DNA from 3 places in the Paraburkholderia sabiae genome. Region 3 is predicted to be linked to each of the others. Evidence: riboswitches for the same ligand, from Rfam matches in the RefSeq annotation. Region 3 holds a riboswitch; each other region holds the start of a gene.
The links. A riboswitch is a leader RNA that binds a small molecule or an ion and turns the genes downstream of it on or off. The one in region 3 is predicted to bind cobalamin.
Positions count from the first base shown of each region.

Region 1 (4,990 bases), 850 kb from region 3:
CGCTGTGGACTGTCGCGCAACTGTCGATTGCCGCGACGGGCGATGCGTTTTGCGGCGTGCTGTCGGGCGCGGGGGTATCGGCTGAAGCGGCCGAATCGGCTGAGTCGCGGGCAACGGCTGCATCGGGCACGCAGGCCGCGAAGGGCTTTGCGTTGCGGGACGGCGAACCCGTCGATTTCATCGCGGGCGGCAAGACCGTGCGCGGCACGCTGCATGTGACGATGGATGGCGGCGTCTATCGCGCGTACTGGCAGGCGCAGGGCCGCCCCGAACGCTACGTGTTGGCGAATGCGGGCACGGACGCCGTGCGCCTGATCGCCATGCCGACGCAAGGCACGCCTGCCACGGACGGCATGCCGGGTACGACACTCAATCCGCAGCAGGTGCTGTCGTGTCCGTCGTTGTGAGTCCCGTATGACGATGAGGCGCGGGCCACCATGTCCAGCCGCGCTCGTTGTGCCGCAGTTCGACGATGGCCAGCGGCGGCACTTCGATCCGCGCGAACGTTGCTGGCGGCGTCTGCAATATATGCATCAGGGCCGCGCGGATCACGCTTGCATGTGTGACGGCGATCACGTTGCCGCGTTGTTCGAACGCATCGAGCCAGCCGCCGACACGCAGCTTCAGCGCATCGAACGATTCGCCGCCATGCGGCGCGGCGGATGGATCGCGCGTCCATGTGGCGAGCGCGTCGGGCTCTTCGTCGGCGAGTTCGAGCAGACGGCGGCCTCGCCAGCGTCCGTAATCCGCGTCGGCGAGCGCGGGCTCTGCATGCGCCGCGAATCCGAGCGCGTGAGCCGTTTCGCGCGCGCACGGAGCGGGGCTGCTCAGCGCAAGATCCGCGTTCAGCCGATCCGCATTCGCCACCCGGAAAGCCGCGGCTTCTTCGATAGCATGTGCATCGAGCGGATCGTCGGCGGGAAACGCGCCTTTGCGCTGCGCGGCCGTCGCCGGATGGCTGATCAACAACAGACGTGTGCGCATCGGCGGCTCTATGTGTGGACAGTGGAGAAAGTCGGGAGCGTGTCGCAGTTTAGCGCGTAGAATAGACGCCACTCGAAGCGCGGAAGCCGGTGCAAGCCCGGCGCGGTCGCGCCACTGTAATCGGCAGTCAATGCGTACGCAAACATGCAGGACACCAGCCGGAAGCCAGACCCAAGCTTCGACTTCCCTCATCAATCGACTATCGGGGCGCGTTACCCCCAGGAGATGTCCGTCATGAATGACACCGCTCTCGACCACGCCGGTCAGACCGATCAACCCGCCATCACGCCGATTCCGCTTCGCGAACTGCTGCCCTGGATCATCTTCGGCGGTCTGCTGATGCTGCTCGCGCTGTACTTTGTCGGCGCCGAAGAAGGCGCGACGTCGCTGATTCCCGGCATGTACGTGCATGAATTCGTGCACGACGGCCGCCACCTGCTCGGCTTTCCTTGCCACTGATCGCGTAAGGGAGTCATCACCATGGTTGGTAAGTTGTTGATGCGAGGCATGCTCGCAGGCATCGTCGCGGGCTTGCTCACGTTCGCGTTCGCGCGCGTCGCGGGCGAACCGCTCGTCGATACGGCCATCTCGTTCGAAGAAAACATGCACGCAGCGCACGATCACGGCGACGCGGGCGGCCACGATCATGACGAAGAAATCGTCAGCCGCGGCACGCAGGCGGGTCTTGGGCTGCTCACGGGCGTCGTTGCGTATGGCATGGCGTTCGGCGGGCTGTTCGCGCTGACTTTCGCGTATCTGCACGGACGCGTCGGCAAGCTCGGCGCGCGCGCGTTGTCCGCGTGGCTCGCGCTCGGCGCTTATGTCGCCGTCGTGCTCGTGCCGACCATCAAGTATCCGGCGAATCCGCCTTCAGTCGGCGATCCCGATACGATCGGCATGCGCACCGGGCTGTTCTTCCTGATGATCGTCACGTCGCTCGTCGTGGCTGTGTTCTCGATGAAAGTGCGCAAGCACCTGATGTCGCGCCTTGGCTTGTGGAACGCGTCGATCATTGGCGGCATCGTGTTCGTCGCGATCATCGCCGCGATCCAGATCGCGCTGCCGACGGTCAACGAAGTGCCCGAAGCGTTCCCGGCCGTCGTGCTGTGGAAGTTCCGCATGACGGCGCTCGGCATGCAGGCGATCATGTGGGCCGTCATCGGTCTGCTGTTCGGCGCGCTGATCGAACGCAGCGAGCGCATCGCGCGCGCATCGAACGCGGCGGCGCGCAAGTCGGCTTATCTGTAACGCTTATCTGTAACGCTTCTGTCCCGCGCCTGCGCGTCATTGCGCGGGCGCGCGTGTCTTTACTTTTCAGTTCGCCATTTCCAGAAACCGCGCCAGACAAGGATTGCGGTTCGACGGCGACCACACGAGCAACTGCGAAATCGTCGGCGCGTTCGCCAGCGGCCTGAACACGACGCCCGCCAGCTGCGCCTTGCTCATCGACTTCGGCACGAGCGCGATGCCGACGCCTTCATCGACGAGACTCAACACCGTCTGCTGCAACTGCACTTCGAAGCGCACTTCGGGCGTGAAACCGCCTTGTGCGCAATGATCGACGATGGTCGCGCGCAGACTCGGCGACACGGCTTCCGATGCCATCACGAACGGCTCATGCGCGAGTTGCGCGATGTTCAACTGGCGCGCGCGGGCGAGGGCGTGATCGCGTGACAGCGCGACGCACAGCGGCTCCGTGAAGATCGCGCGCGTGTCGAGGCTCTCGCTCGGCGCGCCCGGAAACATGATCGCGGCGTCGATCTGTCCGCTCAGCACTTGCGACGCCAGATCGTTCGATACGACTTCGCGCAGATTCAGCGTCACGTCGGGATACGCGTCGCCATAGGCGCGTGCGTAGGCGGGCAGCACGCTGTACGCGGCGCACATCGTGAAGCCGATGTTCAGCTGCCCGCTGTCGCCGACGGACGCGGCGCGTGCATTCTTCGCCGCCTGTTCGATCGACGCGAGGATCGCTTTCGCGTCGTCGTAGAAGCGCTCGCCGGCTGCTGTGAGCGTGACGCTGCGCGGACTGCGCTCGATCAACGTCACGCCCAGCGACGCCTCCAACGCAGCCAGTTGCCGGCTCAGCGGCGGCTGCGACAGGTTCAGGCGCGCGGCGGCGCGGCCGAAATGCCGGGTTTCGGCGAGCGTGACGAAGTAGCGAAGCGGCTTGACGTCGAGCATGATGCAAAAAAGGTATCGTCGAAGGCTGAATTCCGCATTGGATTGTATAGATAGAAACACTTACGCTGGCGCGTCTTCACTATCTTTGTCTTGGTTGTCGCGATCCCATGCTGTCCACGCTCGAAATCCTGTTGCCCGTCTTCGCGCTGATCTTCGCGGGCTTCTTTTGCCGCCGTCGCAATCTGCTCGGCCCGACGGCCGCTTCTGAACTGAACCGCTTCGTCGTGTGGCTCGCGTTGCCTGCGCTGCTGTTCGACACGATGGCCCATTCGACCTGGCAGCAGCTCGACCAGCCGGCCTTCATCATCACCTTTTCGATTGCCTGCGCAGGCGTGTTCGTGGCAGTGCTGCTCGTTCGGGTCGCGAGCGGCCGACATCTCGCCGATGCGAGCGTCGATGCGATCGCCGCGTCGTATCCGAACACGGGCTACATCGGCTTTCCGCTCGGCCTGCTCGCGTTCGGCAAGGCGAGTCTCACGCCGACTACCATCGCGACGATTCTGGTCGCCTGCGTGCTGTTCGCGCTCGCGATCGTGCTGATCGAAATCGGCTTGCAGACGGAGCGCACGCCACACAAGCTCGGCGCGAAGGTGGTGTGGCGGCTGTTGAAGAATCCGCTGATCGCGTCGCCGATCCTCGGCGTGCTGGCGGCGAGCGTGCACGTCACGTTGCCGCAAAGCGCGGAGACCTTCCTGAAGCTGCTGAGCGGCGCCGCGAGCCCTTGCGCGCTGGTGAGCCTCGGCCTTTTTCTGGCGGAAAAGCGCCCGGTCAAGGACGAGGGCAGCGAGTCGCTCACGTCGTTTGTGCTGACAGCCATCAAGCTGATTGCACAGCCGACGCTCGCGTGGTGGGTAGCGGCGCATGTGTTCGCGCTGCCCGCGCCAACCGTCGACATGGCCGTGCTCCTCGCCGCGCTGCCGACGGGCACGGGTCCTTACATGCTCGCCGAGTTCTATCGGCGCGAGGCACAGATCACGTCGCAGACCATTCTGCTGTCGACGCTCGGCTCGCTCGTGACGCTGTCGTTGCTGCTGTTCTACATGCACGCGCCGGGGTAGCGGGCGCCTGCCGATCCGTTGTCGCGGTCTCGCAACGCGTTTCCAAATGAGCAGTGGTCTGCTCATTTTTTTCGTCTTACACTCGACGTTAGTTCCATATAAGGATATATGTTTTATATATGGAACAAAAACAAGCCATGAGTGAGACCAGACAACATGAAGAAGTTGACCATCAACGCGCGGATCGCGACGACGATCGCGTTTCTCGGCGTGCTGCTGATCGCGACAGGCGCGCTCGGCATTTTCGGTATGGCCGAGAGCAACCGCGCGCAGCGTAACGCGTATGAGGTCAACTTCACGTCGGTGGTGGCGTTGGGCCGCTCGGGCACGGCGATGTCGCGGGCGCGATTCGGCCTCGACTGGGCGATGAGCAATCCGCATTCGCCGCAACTCGGCGAACAACTGAATCGCGCAAAACGTCTGCTCGGCGATTCCGACAAGGCGTGGGCCGCGTTCCGCGCGCTGCCGAAGACGCCCGAACTGCAACGGCTCACCGACGATCTCGACGCCAAACGCACGGCCGTCTTGCGCGACGGCATCGACCAGCTGATTCAGGCGATCGGCAGCGGCGACACGAGCTGGATGGACGAGAGCCGCGCGAATCATCTGATCGGCCTCTATTCGGCGATGAACGCGAGCCAGGGCGCGCTTGAGAAATATCTCGACGATGCCGCACAGGAGGCCGCCGATCGTTCTACCGCCACCTTTAAAACGCTGCTGACCGCGTGCGTCGCGAGCATTGTCGTCGGGCTGGGCGTCGCGTT
Region 1 is NZ_CP125295.1:2,798,628-2,803,617, reverse strand. It holds gene QEN71_RS12520 (hypothetical protein) at 1-407, shown strand, start outside; gene QEN71_RS12515 (histidine phosphatase family protein) at 370-984, opposite strand; cobalamin riboswitch at 1,013-1,179, shown strand; gene QEN71_RS12510 (CbtB domain-containing protein) at 1,219-1,443, shown strand; gene QEN71_RS12505 (CbtA family protein) at 1,465-2,232, shown strand; gene QEN71_RS12500 (LysR family transcriptional regulator) at 2,299-3,168, opposite strand; gene QEN71_RS12495 (AEC family transporter) at 3,276-4,226, shown strand; gene QEN71_RS12490 (methyl-accepting chemotaxis protein) at 4,383-4,990, shown strand, end outside.
Region 1: it holds a riboswitch for cobalamin, as region 3 does, so the genes downstream of both, QEN71_RS12510 (CbtB domain-containing protein) here and cobW (cobalamin biosynthesis protein CobW) in region 3, are expected to answer to the same signal.

Region 2 (4,990 bases), 2.9 Mb from region 3:
TAGGCAAAAGAAAGCCGCTCACACCGCCAATTCTTGTGTTTGCCCAGGGGCTCTCAACGTCCCCGTCCTTCGTGCGGCAACACACTTTTTCGTGCCCGTTGCCAGCGTGCTAACTGCACGCATCACCCGCTTCGCACGCCCGCGCCACTTACCGCGTTACCAGGCAGTCCACGGCCGCCCAGGTGGCAAACTGTGTGCAGGCGGTCGCGCCGCAAGTGCACCACTCCGGACTGAAAAGCGGGATCGGTGTCGTAGAAGCGCCAACGCATCAGGCGCGGCAACCTACACACAGTTTGCCACCTGGGCGGCGCGGACGAGTCGCTGCCACTGGCTGCGCAACGGGTGATTGAAGTGGGTGATGCGCCTGTTCAAGGCGCTGGCAACACGCGTGGAAAGATGCGATGCCGTGTGGAGTACGGGACCCTTCGGGGGCCCGCAGGCAAACACCAGAATTAGCGGTGTGAGCGGCTTTCTTTTGCCTACTTTTCTTTGCCGCTGCAAAGAAAAGTAGGTGCCGCCCCGCACAGGGGCGACGCTAGCAAACCGCTACGAAACCGCGGATGCCAGCGCAGCAAAAAGCAAAAAGCAAAAAGCAAAAAGCAAAAAACCAGAATGGCGACTGCGTCGCAGACAAAAAAATCACTTCATCTGCACAGACCCAGAAACGTTAACGGTCACAGTAGAAGTGCCACCTTCAACAGGCACAGGCGCAGCCGCCTTGGCACTAACATCCGACCGCATGCTCATCATCATCACAGGCCGCGGCGAAACGCCGCCACTATGCCCGACATTCACTTCGCGGATCGTATATCCGCTGTACCCAAAAGCCTGTGAAGAAGCACTAGCCTGCTGCTTGAAGGAAGCAATCGCCTGCCCCGTCAGCTTCTGTTCGGCGGCACGCTGAGCTTCCGGCGACAGCGAAAACTGCACATTCCCAACCTGCATGATCGACGACAGTTGTCCCGCGAGCTTCGACGCCGCCGCGAAGTCATGCGACTCCAGCACGATCTCCGTGCGGCCGCGCCATGCGGAGATGCGTCCATCACGATCCGTCGACGGATAGATCGAGAACGAACCCGTGCGCGCCGTCACGCCGCTGACACCCTTGGCCTTTTGCAGCGCCTGGTCGGCATGCTGGTTCAACGTGCCCGTCAACGACGACGGATCGTTCGCTTCCTGCTCGTAGAACAGCGTGATATCGACGACATCCTGCGGTACCTCGGCGCTCGCCTGCGCGTTCAGCGACAGCACGCCAGCCGGTTGATACTGCTGCACAACGGTTTGCGCATTGGCCGCGGTGGACATGAACGCGAGAGCGAGCGGCGCCGCGAGCGCCCACACGAGCGCGGATTTCTTCATCATTGTTCGACTCCTTCGTTGAGCAGGTTGTGCATGCATGCATCATCGGCGCACGCGTGGCCGCATCCAATTGAGCGGCGCGCGTGGCATGACGCTTGCGAGGCGGTTAGGCGCCTGAAAGGGTCGTCTGGTTCCCCGAGTTTCTCTTCGAATGTCGTTTCAAACGAATCGGCACGCACACGCGCGACGCGATGCCGCATGAACGTATGCGTTCTTCAGGTGCTCAGGCCGCGCGCTTCGCAAGCTGCTTCGTGATGAAAGCCCACTCGGCTTCCGTGACGGGCGTGATCGACAGACGGTTGCCCTTCGCGAGCACACGCATGTCGGCGAGTTCGGGATGCTCGCGCAACTCGGCCAGCGGAATCAGCTTGATCTTCTTCTTGAACACGACGTCGACGAGCGTCCAGCGCGGCGTCTCCTGCGACGACTTCTCATCGTAGTACGGGCTCTTCGAATCGAACTGCGTCGGGTCGGGGTAGGGCGTCGACGATACCTCGGCGATGCCCGCAATGCCTGGCTCCGGGCAACTGGAGTGATAGAACAGCACGCCGTCGCCGATCTTCATGATGTCGCGCATGAAGTTGCGCGCCTGATAGTTGCGCACGCCTGTCCATGGCAGCGTGTGCTGCGGCGCTTTCGCGAGGTCGTCGATGCTTGCTTCGTCCGGTTCGGACTTCATCAGCCAGTAGCGCATGAGTCGGATTGAGCGTGAATGAACTTGAAGGGGAGAAGTGTTCGTCGAACGCACAAAGAAAAACGGCATCGGACAAAGTCCGATGCCGTTCGTATGGGTCCCCGCCTTAGCCGCTAGGCCGGCATCCTGAACCTGAGGTTCAGAATTGGTCGCAGTTAGCAGCACTTCGGGTACATCAGACTGAGTGACGCGCACGCCCGTGCTACAAATTTCCGCAACCGTGCATATAGCATTGGTTCAAGGAATATATGACCTTGGCGAACCAGGCAGGGAAGCTTAAAAACGTTTGCTCTACAACATGGGCCTGATCGAACAACAATCAAGCCCATCGAATTCTTTTTACTGCACGCTGTACTGTTGAATCACAGTGCCCAGCTGCTCGTTCATTTGATGCATTGTACGCCGGATTTCTTCGGCGGGAAATGATTCTCCGTGTCGCACGCTGGCTTGCAGCCTAAGCAGTTCCGATGCCAGCGACAAGGCCGCCATCACCGCGATACGGTCCTGGCCGCGCACGTTGCTGTTCGAGCGGATCCGGTTCATCTCGGCGTCGACACGCGCCACCGCTTCGAGCAGCGCCGCTTCCGTTTCCGGCGAGCAGGCGAGACGATAGGGCTGGCCAAGGATCGACACTTCGATCTGCTTCGTGGTCATACGTTTTCTCCGTGGCGGGTCGCGTCGTTGTTCGCGTCGTGATTGGCCTGCGCCTGCTGTTCGGGCGCGAGGAGATCGAGCTGGTTGTCGGCTTCCTGACCGCGAGCGCGCGGCAGTTTCTCGAGGATCGCGTTGAGGCGGACCTGAGCGTCGTCGATTTTCGCGGACAACGCATCGCGTTCCGCCTGCAACGCATTGCGTTCTTCGCGGGTCTGTTCGAGTTCGACGCGGGTGGCTTCGCATTCGGCGCGCGCCTGGGCGAGCTGTTCTTCGAGTGCGATCCGGGCTTCGTTATAGCGCTGGCTGATCTCGATCAGCCGGCCGATGTTCTGTGACAGTGTTTCGAGTTCGGTGAGCATGTGCTGCGTCCTCTAAAGACATGGCATTCTAGCGCGGAATGTCGCACGCTCGGACATTTGTCTCGTTTCGAGACGTAACAGTAGCGCTTTAGCGCGGCATTATCCAGTGTGTTGCGCCGATGCGCGACCACGAATCACGCATTTTTACCCTTTAAAAAGGGGCTTTTTTAACAGTCGTCCCGCCGGAGTGCGGACGTCGGTCCTCGTTTCTTGACGCGTCTGTTCGTCACTTCTACACTGGCGGCACTTTGGTGCCCGCGCACGGTATCGCACCGCGCGCAGTTAAACGGGAAGCAGGGAGCGAAGTCCGCCCGGACGAGCCAACCTGCGCTGTCCTCGCAACGGTACAACGACTGCAGTTCCTGCAAGCCGATCCATGCACACATCGAGCCGACTCTATCGGCCGATGCCGTGCGAAACGCCACTGCGCGCGATGCGTGGGAAGGCGGGTCGGCCAGTCGTCAGCCCGGATACCGGCCAGAGCCAGGAGGCAAGGTGCTTCCTGAACAGGCATCGGCCCACGAGGAGCGGGCCGCGCACAGGCCCACAGGACTCATTCGATGCTGACCCCGCTGTTTGTCCATCCGGCGTTTTCGCGTCCGGTTTTTTCGCGCCCGCATGCGCCGCTCGCTGCACTTGCCGTCATGGCCTTCGCCTGCGTCCCGCTCGCGGCGCATGCACAGACGGACGACACCACGAACCCATCCGCCACATCCACGGATCCATCCGACAGCGCTGCGAATCGTCCGCAGAAGGAAGCGACGCTGTCGCCCATCGTCGTGACGGCGGACCGCAGCGCGCAGCGTCTCGCGGACGCGATCCCGCAGACCACGCTGTTCGATGCGCAGGACATCGCCGACACGACAGCACGCGACCTGCCCGGTCTGCTGCAGTTCGCACCGGGCGCACAGATTGTTCGCAACGGTGGCCCGGGTTCGACGTCGAGTCTCTTTCTGCGAGGCGCGTCGTCGACGCAATCGCTGGTGCTGATCGACGGCGTGCGTGTCGATTCAGTGAGTCAGGGCAATGCGCAGCTCGAACAGATTCCGCTCGATCAGATCGATCACGTCGAAGTGGTGAACGGCAATGTGTCGGCGTTATACGGGTCGGGTGCCATTGGCGGCGTGGTGCAGGTGTTCACGAAGGACGGTGGCAATCATCCGCCGCGTTTTCATTTCGACGTCGAATACGGCAGCTATCACACGCAGCGACAGGCGGCGGGCGTCGATGGCGCGCTCGACAAGGACGGCCGCACGACCTTCAGCTTCGAGGTCGCGCGCGCGAAGACGGATGGTTTCTCGTCGATCGATCCCGCGCTCGCGCCCGTCAATCCGAACGCGAACGGCTACTTCAACGAGAGCGTGAGCGCGTCGCTGCGTCACAAGCTCAACGACCGATGGGACATCGGCCTGCGCTATTTCCAGTCGAACGGCAACGACAGCTTCGACAATCCGTTCGGCCTGCCCACCGATCTCAACAACCTGCACAGCAAGGTTCAAACCGCGTCGGCGTTCGCGAACGGCAAGGTGACCGACTGGTGGACCACGCGCTTCGTCGTCGCGACGGGCAACGATCGCAGCAACACGTCGCTCAATGGCGACTATCTGTACCGCTACGATTCGGACAACCGGCAGTACACGTGGCAGAACGATTTCACATTCGCGAAGGACCAGAAGCTGCAACTCGGCTACGAGCATCTCGACCAGACGCTCGATTCGAACCAGTACAGCGCGCCCGACCGTCACGTGAATTCGGTGTTCGCGGGCTACACGGGGCGCTTCGGCAACAACCAGATTCAGGCGAATCTGCGGCGCGACCAGTACTCGGATTTCGGCGGAGCCAACAGTTACTATCTGGGCTATGGCTACGATCTGACCGAGCACTGGAAGGTGACAGCAAGCTGGTCCGATGCGTTTCGCGCACC
Region 2 is NZ_CP125295.1:5,597,110-5,602,099, reverse strand. It holds gene QEN71_RS25170 (SIMPL domain-containing protein) at 640-1,362, opposite strand; gene QEN71_RS25165 (EVE domain-containing protein) at 1,583-2,053, opposite strand; RNA gene ssrS (6S RNA) at 2,148-2,329, opposite strand; gene QEN71_RS25155 (cell division protein ZapA) at 2,393-2,707, opposite strand; gene QEN71_RS25150 (ATPase) at 2,704-3,066, opposite strand; cobalamin riboswitch at 3,299-3,562, shown strand; gene QEN71_RS25145 (TonB-dependent receptor domain-containing protein) at 3,627-4,990, shown strand, end outside.
Region 2: it holds a riboswitch for cobalamin, as region 3 does, so the genes downstream of both, QEN71_RS25145 (TonB-dependent receptor domain-containing protein) here and cobW (cobalamin biosynthesis protein CobW) in region 3, are expected to answer to the same signal.

Region 3 (4,990 bases):
CGATCAAAATCAGATCCGCTTCGCGCGCCGCTTGCGCGAGTAGCGCGCGGCATGCGCGTTCGCCGACCATCCACAGGTCGAGCGAGAGTACAGGCGCGCCGCTCGCGCGCGCGAGGATCATCGGGTCCAGAAAATCCGGGCCCGTCTTGAACACGCGCACGTCTCGCCCCATCCGCCGATGATGCCGCGCGAGCGCGGCCGTGATCGTCGTCTTGCCCTGGCCCGACGCCGGCGCGCTGATGAAGAGAGCGGGGCACGCGGGCATCGTTCAGAACTCCACGCCGCGTTGTGCCTTCACGTGCTGCTCGCGGTACGGATGCTTGACGAGGCGCATTTCGGTGACGAGATCGGCGGCTTCGACGAGCGCATCGGGCGCGTGGCGGCCTGTTATGACGACATGGACCATCTCGGGTCGCGCATTCACGACTTTGAGCACTTCATCGAGCGGAAGATATTCGTACTTCAGCACGGTATTCAACTCGTCGAGAATCACCATCTGATACTCGCCGCTTTCGATCATGCGGCGTGCTTCGTTCCAGCCCTTGCGTGCCGTCGCGATGTCGGCCTCGCGGTCCTGCGTGTTCCAGGTGTAGCCGTCGCCCATCGTGATGAACTCGCAATTGCCCTGCGCGCCCAGAAAATCGCGCTCCGACGTGTGCAGCGCGCCCTTGATGAACTGCACGACGCCGAGCTTCATGCGGTGGCCGAGCACGCGCACGGCCATGCCGAACGCCGCCGTCGACTTGCCCTTGCCCGTGCCCGTGTTGACGATCAGCAGGCCTTTCTCGACGGTCGCCTGAGCCTGCTTTTTCTCGTGGCCTTCGCGGCGGCGCTGCGTCATGCGTGCATGCGATTCGGGATCGGTCTTCATCGATGTTCCTTGATTCTGGATGTGTCGTTGGAATGAGGGTGTGCGGCAGCGCACGCGATGGCGACAGTCACGCCGTCGTGCGCAAGTTTCGTGACGAGCAGTTCTCCGCCGTTCGCGGCGAGCCGCGCGCACGGTTCACAGACGCCGTCGACGCCGAGATGCTCTCGCGCGGCGGAAGATGCGTTGATGGGTGCATCGAGCGCGGCGATCTGTTCGCGCGTGAACGTATGCAGCGGCAGCGCGTTGCGTGTGCAGAACTCGACGAGTCCGGCTTCGTCGGCCTTCGTTTCGATCGATGCGACGGCGCGCAGTGCGGCGAACGGAAGCGCGTCGCCGAGCGCTTCACGCACGGCTGCTTCGATCTGTTCCGCCGACACGCCGCGCCGGCATCCGATGCCCGCGATCAGCGTTGTCATGGCGCGGCCAGCGACGCGACGCCGCCGATTACGACGATCGACGGCGATCCGAGTCCAGCATCGGCGACGCACTGCACGAACTCGCGCAACGTCGCGGCGACATGGCGCTGCTCGGGACGTGTCGCCGATTCGATCGCGGCGCACGGCGTATCGGGTGGCATTCCTGCGCTCAGGAGCGCATCGACGATATCGCCGAGCCGACGCATGCCCATATAGATGACGAGCGTCATGCGTGTGGCGGCGAGCGCTTGCCAGTCCGCTTCGTGCTCGCCCGCGCCGTGCCCCGTGACGAAGATCACGCCCTGCGCGTAGTCGCGATGCGTGACGGGAACGCCGATCGCCGCAGGCGCAGCAATGCCCGCCGTGATTCCGCTGATGATTTCGACGTGCACGCCTGCAGCTTGCAGCGCTTGCTGTTCTTCTCCGCCGCGTCCGAACACGAACGGATCGCCGCCTTTCAGACGCGCGACGCTGCGGCCCGCGCGCAGATGATCGAGCATCGTGGCAATGATCTCGTGTTGCGGCGTCGATGCGTGGCCGCCGCGTTTGCCGACGTAGACGATCTGCGCGTCGTCGCGCGCGAACTGGAGCACTTCGGGATTGACGAGATCGTCGACGAGCACGACGTCAGCCAGCGCGAGCGTGCGCGCGGCCTTGAGCGTCAACAATTCGACGTCGCCGGGACCGGCGCCGATCAGCCAGGCGCGGCTCATCGCGAGGAGAGCGCCGCGATGTGCGCGGGCGCTTGTGTGTGACAGGTCATGCAATGTTGCGTGTGACGCGCGACGGCTGCCATAGTGTGAGTCTGCATCGCGCGTGGGCGCTGGCCTCCGTTTCCCGCGGTGCCGGCGAATGGCGAATCTACGTTCGCCCCCTTGCATCGGGCCGGTATCCGGGCTGGCGGCTCATCGCGTTCGCCTTCCCATCTGCGAGTGGCAGACAGTGGCTCTGAACGCACTGCGCGGAAGATGTTTTCCGCTCGCCGCGTGACCGTTGCGGGGACAGCACAGGCTGAGCGCGAGGTCGTCGCTTTCATGTTGCGACGAGCGGGCGCTTCCCTGTTTCCCGTTTAACCGCGCAGACCTTCGAGCGTTCCGCGCGGCACCAGATGCGCGCATACGATAGCACACGGGGCTGTGCGAGTCGCTGCGTAGTTTCGCGGATGCTTCCTTGACGCTGCCTGCCGCCGGGCCTAAACTCGCACGCACTCTGGTGCTCGCGCGCGCTTTCTGCGCGCGCAGTTAAACGGGAAATAGCGGGCTTCGCACGGTTCATATCGGCGGGCCAAACTATGCTGCTCCCCGCAACGGTAGGTGAAGGCATCGCGCAGACGATGCAGAGCCGGCCTCGCTGCATGTGCGTCCAATAGCGGCCCATGCAGATACATCCACTGCGCGAAAACGCTCGCGCGGGAAGGAGAGGCGGCGCTTTCATCAGCCCGGATACCGGCCCGAGTGAACGACGCCATGCTGCGGGGATGCGGCACAGCGTTCACGATTCCTCATGCGCTGCAGCGGTTTGATACCGATGCGGCGCCGTTTTCGTCCCCGTGCATCACATATGACAGCGCAGCTAATTCATAGCGCGCCTTCAGGGTCACTCGAACGACCTTCGAGCAACGGAGCCATCATGCAGACACAGATGCGCAAGATTCCCGTGACGATCGTCACCGGCTTTCTCGGCAGCGGCAAAACGACGTTGATGCGTCACATCCTTCAACACGCGGGCGGGCTGCGCATCGCCGTGATCGTCAACGAGTTCGGCGAACTGGGCATCGACGGCGAGATTCTGAAGGGCTGCGGTATCGGGTGCGACGAAAACGGCAACGAAACGGAAGGCCAGTTGTATGAGCTGGCCAACGGTTGCCTGTGCTGCACCGTGCAGGAAGAGTTTTTCCCTGTGATGGAGCAACTCGTCGAGCGGCGCGAACAGATCGATCACGTGTTGATCGAAACGTCGGGCCTCGCGCTGCCGAAGCCGCTCGTGCAGGCGTTCAACTGGCCGTCGATCAAGAACAGCTTCACTGTCGATGCCGTCGTGACGGTGGTGGATGGTCCCGCTGTCGCAAGCGGCCAGTTCGCGGAAGACCCCGTTGCCGTCGATCAACTGCGCAAGGCCGATCCGAATCTCGATCACGAATCGCCGCTGCATGAACTGTTCGAAGACCAGTTGTCGGCAGCCGATCTCGTCATTCTGAACAAGATCGATCTGCTCGATGAAGCGCGACAGGCCAGCGTGGAAGCCGTGATTCGCGAAGAGATTCCGCCGCAGGTGAAGGTAGTGCGCGCGCACATGGGGCAACTCGATCTGCATGCGCTGCTCGGGCTCGAATCGGCATCGGAAGAAACGATTCATTTGCGCCACGATCACCACGGTTCCGCCGACGATCCCGAGCACGCCGATCATCATCACGACGAGTTCGATTCCGTCGTCGTCACGGCGAAGGCGACGTCGCGCGAAGCGATGATCGCGGCATTGCAGCGCGTGGTCGAAGGGCACACGATTTATCGCGTGAAAGGCTTTGCGGCGCTGCCCGGCGCAGCGATGCGGCTCGTGATTCAAGGCGTGGGCCGCCGTTTCGATAGTTACTTCGACCGGCGCTGGCAGGCAGGCGAAATCGATGCATCGTCGCTGAGCCGCTTCGTGCTGATCGGCGAAGACCTCGATCAGCCGACGCTGCAACGCGCGCTCGACGAAGCGCTCAGCACGCAAGCGCAGCAGGCTTAAGGCACCGCGATGCATTTGCTGCGCACCGTCCCGGGCGGTTTCGTCGACGATACGCAAGGCGTGATCCGTATCGATCAGAAGCCTGCGGACATCGTGATTCTCAGTTCCGCCGACACGACGCTGTCGCTGCTCGCGAGCGTCGTCACGCGGCTGGGCGACGGTTTTCCGAGCGTGCGGCTTGCGAATGTCACGTATCTGCGGCAACCCGCTTCCGTCGATTTCTACGTCGACGACGTGTTGCAGCATGCGCGCGTCGTCGTCGTCGATCATCTGGGCGGCGAAGCGTACTGGCCGTATGGAATCGAACAGGTCGTCGCACTCGCGCAGCGCAAGCAGCAGACGCTCGCGATGTTCTCCGGCGACTTGCAGGAAGATCCGAATCTGCTCGCTCGCAGCACGGCCGATGCGGACCTGTGCCATCAGTTGTGGCGTTATCTGCGCGAGGGCGGTCCACATAACGCGGAATCGTTCATGCGTTGTATCGCGTGGCGCGCGCTCGGCTGGGGCAGGGAACCTGCGCCGCCGAGTCCGCTGCCGGCGGCGGCGCTTTATCATCCCGCGCATGATGTCGCGACCATCGAAGACTGGCAGGCGCGCTGGAAGCCTGAAGCACCCGTCGTCGCGATTCTGTTCTACAAGGCGCATTTGCAGGCGGCCAACACGGCCGTGTTCGATGCGCTGATCGACGCGCTCGAAGCGCGCGGCATGAATCCGCTACCTGTCGCGATCACGTCGCTGAAGGATGCGATCAGCCGCGATGTCGTGCAGCAACTCGCTGCGCAGCATGGGATTGCGCTCGTGCTGAATACGACGGCGTTCGCGGCTTCCGCAATCGACGATCCCGAGCCGCTCGAAGTGGCGGGCGACGCGCCCGTGATGCAGGTGATTCTGAGCGGCGGCAATCGCGAGGATTGGCTCAAGGACAATCACGGCCTCAATTCGCGCGATATCGCGATGCACGTTGCGCTGCCCGAAG
Region 3 is NZ_CP125295.1:1,944,660-1,949,649, forward strand. It holds gene QEN71_RS08690 (cobyrinate a,c-diamide synthase) at 1-265, opposite strand, end outside; gene cobO (cob(I)yrinic acid a,c-diamide adenosyltransferase) at 269-871, opposite strand; gene QEN71_RS08700 (cobalamin biosynthesis protein) at 868-1,287, opposite strand; gene cobA (uroporphyrinogen-III C-methyltransferase) at 1,284-2,000, opposite strand; cobalamin riboswitch at 2,154-2,411, opposite strand; cobalamin riboswitch at 2,481-2,755, shown strand; gene cobW (cobalamin biosynthesis protein CobW) at 2,917-4,014, shown strand; gene cobN (cobaltochelatase subunit CobN) at 4,024-4,990, shown strand, end outside.